2 regions of the Nocardiopsis nanhaiensis genome follow, and region 2 is predicted to be linked to the other one. Evidence: riboswitches for the same ligand, from Rfam matches in the RefSeq annotation. Region 2 holds a riboswitch; the other holds the start of a gene.
The links. Region 2 has a riboswitch for S-adenosylmethionine ahead of thrC (threonine synthase). Riboswitches for the same ligand answer to the same signal wherever they lie in the genome.
Positions count from the first base shown of each region.

Region 1: another riboswitch for S-adenosylmethionine. It lies ahead of ACYVD1_RS19285 (aminotransferase class V-fold PLP-dependent enzyme); the one in region 2 lies ahead of thrC (threonine synthase).

Region 1 covers NZ_BAAGZJ010000039.1:55,249-58,647, forward strand. The annotation lists gene ACYVD1_RS19275 (CaiB/BaiF CoA transferase family protein) at 32-1,303, opposite strand; gene ACYVD1_RS19280 (DUF3870 domain-containing protein) at 1,307-1,705, opposite strand; SAM riboswitch class IV at 1,920-2,034, shown strand; gene ACYVD1_RS19285 (aminotransferase class V-fold PLP-dependent enzyme) at 2,100-3,399, shown strand, end outside.
Region 2 covers NZ_BAAGZJ010000015.1:76,628-80,026, reverse strand. The annotation lists gene ACYVD1_RS09855 (PadR family transcriptional regulator) at 1-367, opposite strand, end outside; gene ACYVD1_RS09850 (ubiquitin-like small modifier protein 1) at 484-762, opposite strand; gene thrC (threonine synthase) at 819-2,078, opposite strand; SAM riboswitch class I at 2,092-2,236, opposite strand; gene ACYVD1_RS09840 (alpha,alpha-trehalose-phosphate synthase (UDP-forming)) at 2,622-3,399, shown strand, end outside.

The DNA.
Region 1 (3,399 bases), on a different contig from region 2:
TCGTGGTGCTGGGGTCTGTGTGCTGACGGTCCTACTTGACGTCGGTCTGCTGGACGGCGCCGCGTTCGGCGAGCTTGCCGATCTGGTCCGGATCCAGACCCAGCTCGGCGAGCACCTGTGCGGAGTGCTGGCCCAGCAGCGGGGGAGCGGTCATCGGGGTGGGGGTCTGCTCCATGCGGAAACCCGCGCGCACCTGTTCCAGAAGTCCGGCCGTGGGGTGCTCCACCGAGCGCAGGACGTCGTCCCCGCTGGCGTCGGCGGTGCGCAGCGCGTCCAGCACGCCCCGCACCCGGCCGACCGGGACCCCGGCACCCACCAGGACCTCCATCCAGTGGTCGGCGGGCAGGGTCCGGAGCGTCGCCGAGAGCTCTCCGACCAGCTCCTCGCGGTGCGCCACCCGTTCCGGGTTGGTGGCGAAGCGGGCGTCCGCTGCCAGGTCGGGGCGGCCGATCGCCTCGCACAGCCGCTGATAGAGGGCGTCGTTCCCGGCGGCGATCACGATCTCCGCGTCCGCGGTGGGGAACACCTGGTACGGCACGATGGTCGTGTGCGCGTTGCCCACCCGTGCCGGTTCGGTCTCGGTGACCAGTGCCTGCTGGGTGAGATTGACCAGGCTGGAGAGAGTGGAGTTGACGAGCGAGACACTGATGTTCTCACCTCGACCGGTCACCCTGGCCCGCATCAGCGCGCCGAGGATGCCCACGGCCGCGTTCAGCCCGGTGAGCACGTCGGTGAGCGCCACCCCCACCTTGCTGGCCGGGCCGTCGGCGGGGCCGGTCGTCGCCATCAGACCGCTCTCCGCCTGCACGACGATGTCGAATCCCGGCCGGGTGGCGGGCTCGTGCTCGGGGCCGAAACCGCTCACCGAGCAGTACACGAGCGCCGGGTTGCGCTTGCTGATCTCCTCGTAGCCCAGGCCGAGGCGGTCGATCACCCCGGGCCGGAAGTTCTGGATCACCACATCCGAGGTGGCGCACAGGTCCTGGACGGCGGCCAGCCCCTCCGGGTCCTTGAGGTCGACGGCCAGACTGCGCTTGTTCCGGTTCACGGACAGGAAATAGGCGGCCTCGCCGGGGGAGTGGTCCTCCCGGTGCTCCTCCGCGGGTTCGGCGTAGGGAGGGCCCCAGGACCGGGTGTCGTCGCCCTTGCCCGGCTGCTCCACCTTCACCACCTCGGCGCCCATGTCGGCGAGGAGCATGGTGGCGTACGGGCCCGCCAGGACCCGGGAGAGGTCGGCGATCCGCACCCCGGCGAGGGGGAGGGGCGCTTCGGGAGCGGGAGCGTCGGGGATGGTCTCACTCAAGGGTCACTCCTTGGCGTCGGGGGCGCTGGGCAGCTGGCTACCGGGAAGCTGATCGCCGTCCCGCAGTTGGTAATAGGTCTCCAAGCAGCGGCGCAGCGCGGTGGTGAGGGCGGCGCCGGACTGGCCCGCGTACCGCGTCTGGACCCTGTGGACGATCTCCGCGATGTCCTCGGTCACCGAGGAGCCCTCGACCAGGGCGCGGAAGAAGTCCTTGGCCAGATCCGTGAGGAGGGTGGTGTCCGCGGCCACGATACGGCCGTCCGCGGAGTCCACCGCGAGCACGACACCGAGCCGCTGGTACTGGGAATGGCTCGCCACCGAGTCGGGAAGACGGGCGTAGCCGGAGATGAGGACAACCCTGGGGTTGCGGAAAAGCTGCTGGACACGGTCGTCGCCGTACAAAGGACGCACCTCTCGTCTGCGGGCATGCGAAAACTCCAACGCACTGGAGTCTCGCGCCTGAAGGGCGGCCGGGGGAAACCGGACACCCGCGACGTGAGGGCAGTTCAGGAACAGTATGGACCAGCCGTGGCTGCGGGTGTCAAGCGGGGGGTGTTCCAGGCCACACCAGGGTGCCGGTGCGCCCCAGGCGATCCATGTGTTAAATTTCGGCACAGGTCACGAGTACCAGCGACAAGCCCCGGCTAGCTGGTCGGCAACCCTCCTTCCGCGGTGGGGTGCCCCGGGTGAGGACCAGGTCCCGACACGACCGTGTCAGACAAGCGCGGACCCCTGAGGCGAAGCCGACATCCGGCGTACCCCTGTGGGTCCCACGACCTACAGAAGAGGTGCCTTCATGACCACAGTCATTCCGTTCGACCCCGCCCGTTCCAGCCGTTCCGCCGCCCGGGCCGCCGACGCTGGCGATACCTGCTCGATCGTCACCCCCGACAGCGGGGTCCCCCTCGTCACCGGGGAGTACGTCGACTACGCCAACTTCGACTACGCCGCCAGTGCGCCCTGCCTGACCAGCGTCGCCGACGTGCTCTCCGCGGCCCTGCCGTACTACGCCAGCGTCCACCGCGGGGCCGGACACCACTCGCAGGTCAGCACCGACTCCTACGAGCGCGCCCGCCGCAGCGTCGCCCGCTTCCTGGGCGTGCGCACCGAAGCCGACGAGACCGGCTCCGCGGACGCCGTGGTGTTCGTCCGGGGTACCACCGATGCCGTCAACCTGCTGTCCCGCGCCGTTCCCGAAGGGTGCACCGTGGTGGTGTTCGAGACCGAGCACCACGCGAGCCTGCTGCCTTGGGAGCACCCCACCTCGCGCGCCGGGAAGGTGGTCCGACTGCCGCTGCCCGAGACCCCCGAGGCGGCTGTCCGCGCTGCCCGCGCCGCGCTGGCCGAGGCCCCCGACGGCCCCAAGCTTCTGTGCGTGACCGCCGCCTCCAACGTCACCGGTGAGATCTGGCCGGTGGAGGAGCTGGTCGAGGCCGCCCACGCTGAGGACGCCCGTATCGTCGTCGATGCCGCCCAGTACGTGCCGCACCTGCCGTTCAGCCTCACCGAGACCGGGGTCGACTACGTGGCGCTCTCCGGCCACAAGCTCTACGCGCCCTTCGGCTCCGGTGTCCTGGCCGGCCGCGCCGACTGGCTGCGCGAAGCCACTCCGTACCTCGCTGGCGGGGGAGCCACCCGGCAGGTCACCGAGCACGACGTGATCTGGAACGACCTGCCCGCGCGCCACGAGGCCGGGAGCCCCAACGTCCTCGGGGCCGTGGCTTTGGCGGCAGCCTGTGACACCTTCTCCCAGGAGACCCTCTCCTTGCAGCACATCGCCGAGGCCACCCTCTTGGAGCGCCTGCGCGCGGGCCTCGCCGAGATCGACGGAGTGCACGAGCTGACCCTCTGGGGGACGGAGCAGCCCAGGGTCGGGATCGTGTCCTTCGTCGTCGACGGTCTGCCCGCCGACCTGCTGGCGGCGGCGCTCTCCGCCGAGTACGGCATCGGTGTGCGGGACGGCCTGTTCTGCGCCCACCCGCTCACCAAGCACCTGCTGCCCGAAGGCCACACGCAGGCCGTACGCGCGAGCCTCGGCGTGGGGACTACCGGGGAGCACGTCGACCGCTTGGTGGGCGCAGTTGCCGACCTGGTGG
Region 2 (3,399 bases):
GCCGCTCCGCCAGCAACTCGACCACCTCGGCGCGCGGCAGCCCGGTCATCAGGGTGACCCCGGCGGACAGCAGGGCGTAGTCCTTGCCGGCGTGGCTGAGCGCCCGGCGCATCAGCCGACGGAACTCGGCCTCACCGTCCTCGGTGATCGCGTAGGAGGTACGTCCGGCCTCCTCGTCTCCCTGCGCCACGAAATCCCGGATCTTCCCCTGCGCGGAGAGTTTGCGCAGCGCGTGGTAGATGGACCCCCACTTGGTGTTGGCCCACTCTTCGGCGCCCCAGTCCATGAGCTCGCGGCCCACCCGGTACCCGTGTGCCTGACCGTGGATCCGCACGACCCCTAGCACCAACAACCGTGTCGCCGACATCGCCACCCTCGTCCCGGAAGAATCCTCATCCCAGGCTACGAGGCTCCGGCCAGGGCCGGTCCGGGCACGAGAAAGGGGGCGGACGCCAGTGGCGTCCGCCCCCGCAGTTCACCCGGTCAGCAGCCTCCGGCCACGGCGGGGATGATCGAGACCTGCTGGCCGTCCTTGACCTCGGTCTGGAGGCCCTTCTCGAAGCGGACGTCCTCGTCACCGACGTACACGTTCACGAAACGGCGGACCTTGCCGTTGTCGTCGAGGATGCGGGCGCGAATACCCGGGTGGTTGGCCTCGAGGTCGTCGAGGATCTCGGCGAGGGTCGCGCCCTCGGCCTTCACCTCGGAGGCGTCGTCGGTGTAGGTGCGCAGGATGGTGGGCACGCGGACGCTGGCGCTCATGGTGTTCGTACTCCTGGGAAGTCGGTTCGGCGGGTGGTGGACGGGCACGGGGCCGGTCAGGCCAGGCCCTCGGCCTTGAAGGCGTCCAGGGACGGCTTGATCGTGGCGGTGACGCCCGAGTCGACGGCGTTCAGCGTCTTGAGCCCGTCGCCGGTGTTGACAATGACCGTCTCGGCCTCGGGGTCGAGCTTGCCCTCGCGGACCAGCTTCTGGAGGACACCCGTGGTCACACCGCCCGCGGTCTCGGCGAAGACGCCCTCGGTCCGGGCGAGGAGCTTGATCGCGTCGACGATCTGGTCGTCGTTGACGTGCTCGACCGAACCGCCGGTGCGCTCGGCGATGTCCAGCACGTACGGGCCGTCCGCCGGGTTGCCGATGGCCAGGGACTTGGCGATGGTGTCCGGCTTGACCGGCTGGATCACGTCGTGGCCGTCCTCCCAGGCCTTGGCGACCGGGGAGCAGCCGGTGGCCTGGGCACCGAACACCTTGTAGGGGCGGTCCTCGACCAGGCCGACCTTGACGAGCTCCTGGAAGCCCTTGTCGATCTTGGTGAGCTGGGAGCCGGAGGCGATCGGGATGACGATCTGCTCGGGCAGACGCCAGCCGAGCTGCTCGGCGATCTCGTAGGCCAGCGTCTTGGACCCCTCGGCGTAGTAGGGGCGCAGGTTGACGTTGGTGAAGCCCCAGCTCTCCCCCGCCTCGTCGCCGATGAGCTCGGAGCAGAAGCGGTTGACGTCGTCGTAGTTGCCGTCGATGGCCACGACCTTGCCGCCGTACACGGCGGCCATGACGACCTTGCCCTCCTCGAGCCCGGCCGGGATGAACACGCACGACTCAAACCCGGCGCGCGCGGCGGCCGCGCCGACAGCGCCGGCGAGGTTGCCGGTGGAGGAGCACGACAGCGTGGTGAAGCCGAAGGTGCGGGCCGCCTCCACGGCGATCGCGACGACGCGGTCCTTGAAGGAGTGCGTGGGGTTGGCCGAGTCGTCCTTGACGTGCAGGGACTTCAGGCCGAGTTCGGCAGCGAGGCGGTCCGCCCGGACCAGCGGGGTGAGGCCGGGGTTCATGTTCGGCAGCTCGGCCACGTTGGTGGGGACCGGAAGGAGGGAGCGGTAGCGCCAGATGTTGTTGGGGCCGCTCTCGATCTCCTCGCGGGTGACGCTGCCGAAGTCGTAGGCGATTTCCAGGGGCCCGAAACAGAACTGGCACGCGAAGATCGGCGCGAGTTCGTAGCGCTCGCCGCACTCCCTACAGGAGAGGGCGGTTCCCGGTCCGAAAGCGCGGACGGAGGTGGGTTCAGCGGCGGCGATCGCCATAGCGAGGCTTCTCCCCTCATCTTCCCTGGCGGCCACCTTGACCCCAGGCCGGAGTTGGCACCTGCCTCGGCGGGTTCGCACCTGACATCGCGAGTCCACATACCGAGATGGTTGCCGGGGCTTCGTCGGGCCGGTCCCTCCACCCCTCTGGATGAGCAATATGAAGTTGTCGCGTTGCCCTCGTTGGGGACGCACCGTCACTGTAACGGACGGGTTGACCGGTTTTCCATGCCGGGTGACCCGGATTACACCAACGGGCTCACATGCTGAGACGGGCGGGCCGTCCGGGCTGCTGAGCGGGCCGTAGTCCGGAACCGACGCACGGGTCCGTGTTGCGCCCGTGTGACGAGCTGTGCCGGTGGCCTCGGGCGGGTTTGGGGCGCCGGCCGGCAGGCGAGACCTATGGGAGCGCGTCGCGCCCGGCGCGCCCCCTTTGCACGCCGCCAGAGGCGGCACGGGCTCCGGACCGCACCGGTCGCGAGCCGTACGGCCCTCCCGTCCGCACCAACCACCCCATTCGCGCTTTCCCGAGAGGACGACCACGTGGACAAGGCCCAGATCCTCATTGCCTCCAACCGGGGCCCGGTCTCCTTCTCCACCGCCGACGACGGCTCCCTGGAGCACCGCCGGGGCGGTGGCGGCCTGGTCTCGGGGATGATCTCCGTAGCCAGCGAGATCGACAGCCTCTGGGTGTGCGCCGCCCTTTCCGAGCCCGACCGGCGGGCCGCCGCCGAAGCGCCGCAGGCCCGGTTGGACCGCGCCCACGATCTGGACGGCATGCGGGTTCACATGCTGGACATCCCGGAGGACACCTTCGCCGGCGCCTACACGGGTGTGGCCAATTCGACCCTGTGGTTCGTGCAGCACATGCTGTACGACACCCCGAACAAGCCCTCCTACGGCTCGGATTTCCGCAAGCTCTGGGAGGACTACACCGCGTACAACAACGCCTTCGCCGAAGCGCTGGTCAGCGGAGCCGCCGACAACGCGCGCGTGGCCGTGCAGGACTACCACCTGGCCTTGGTGCCGCGGATCCTGCGGGCGCGCCGCCCCGACCTGCGCATCGCGCACTTCTCGCACACCCCGTGGGCGCCACCGGAGTACTTCCGGATGCTGCCGACGCAGGTAGCCCGGGAGTTGTTGGAGGGCATGCTCGGCGCCGACCGGCTGGGTTTCCTGAGCCCGCGGTGGGCCGACGCGTTCCTGCGCTGCTGTGCCGAGATCCTGCGCGCCGACATCGACCTCGAACGGCGCACGGTGGAGCACGGGGGGCGTGTCGTCGAGGTGGGTGTGCACGCCCTGGGCGCTGACGAGGAAGGGC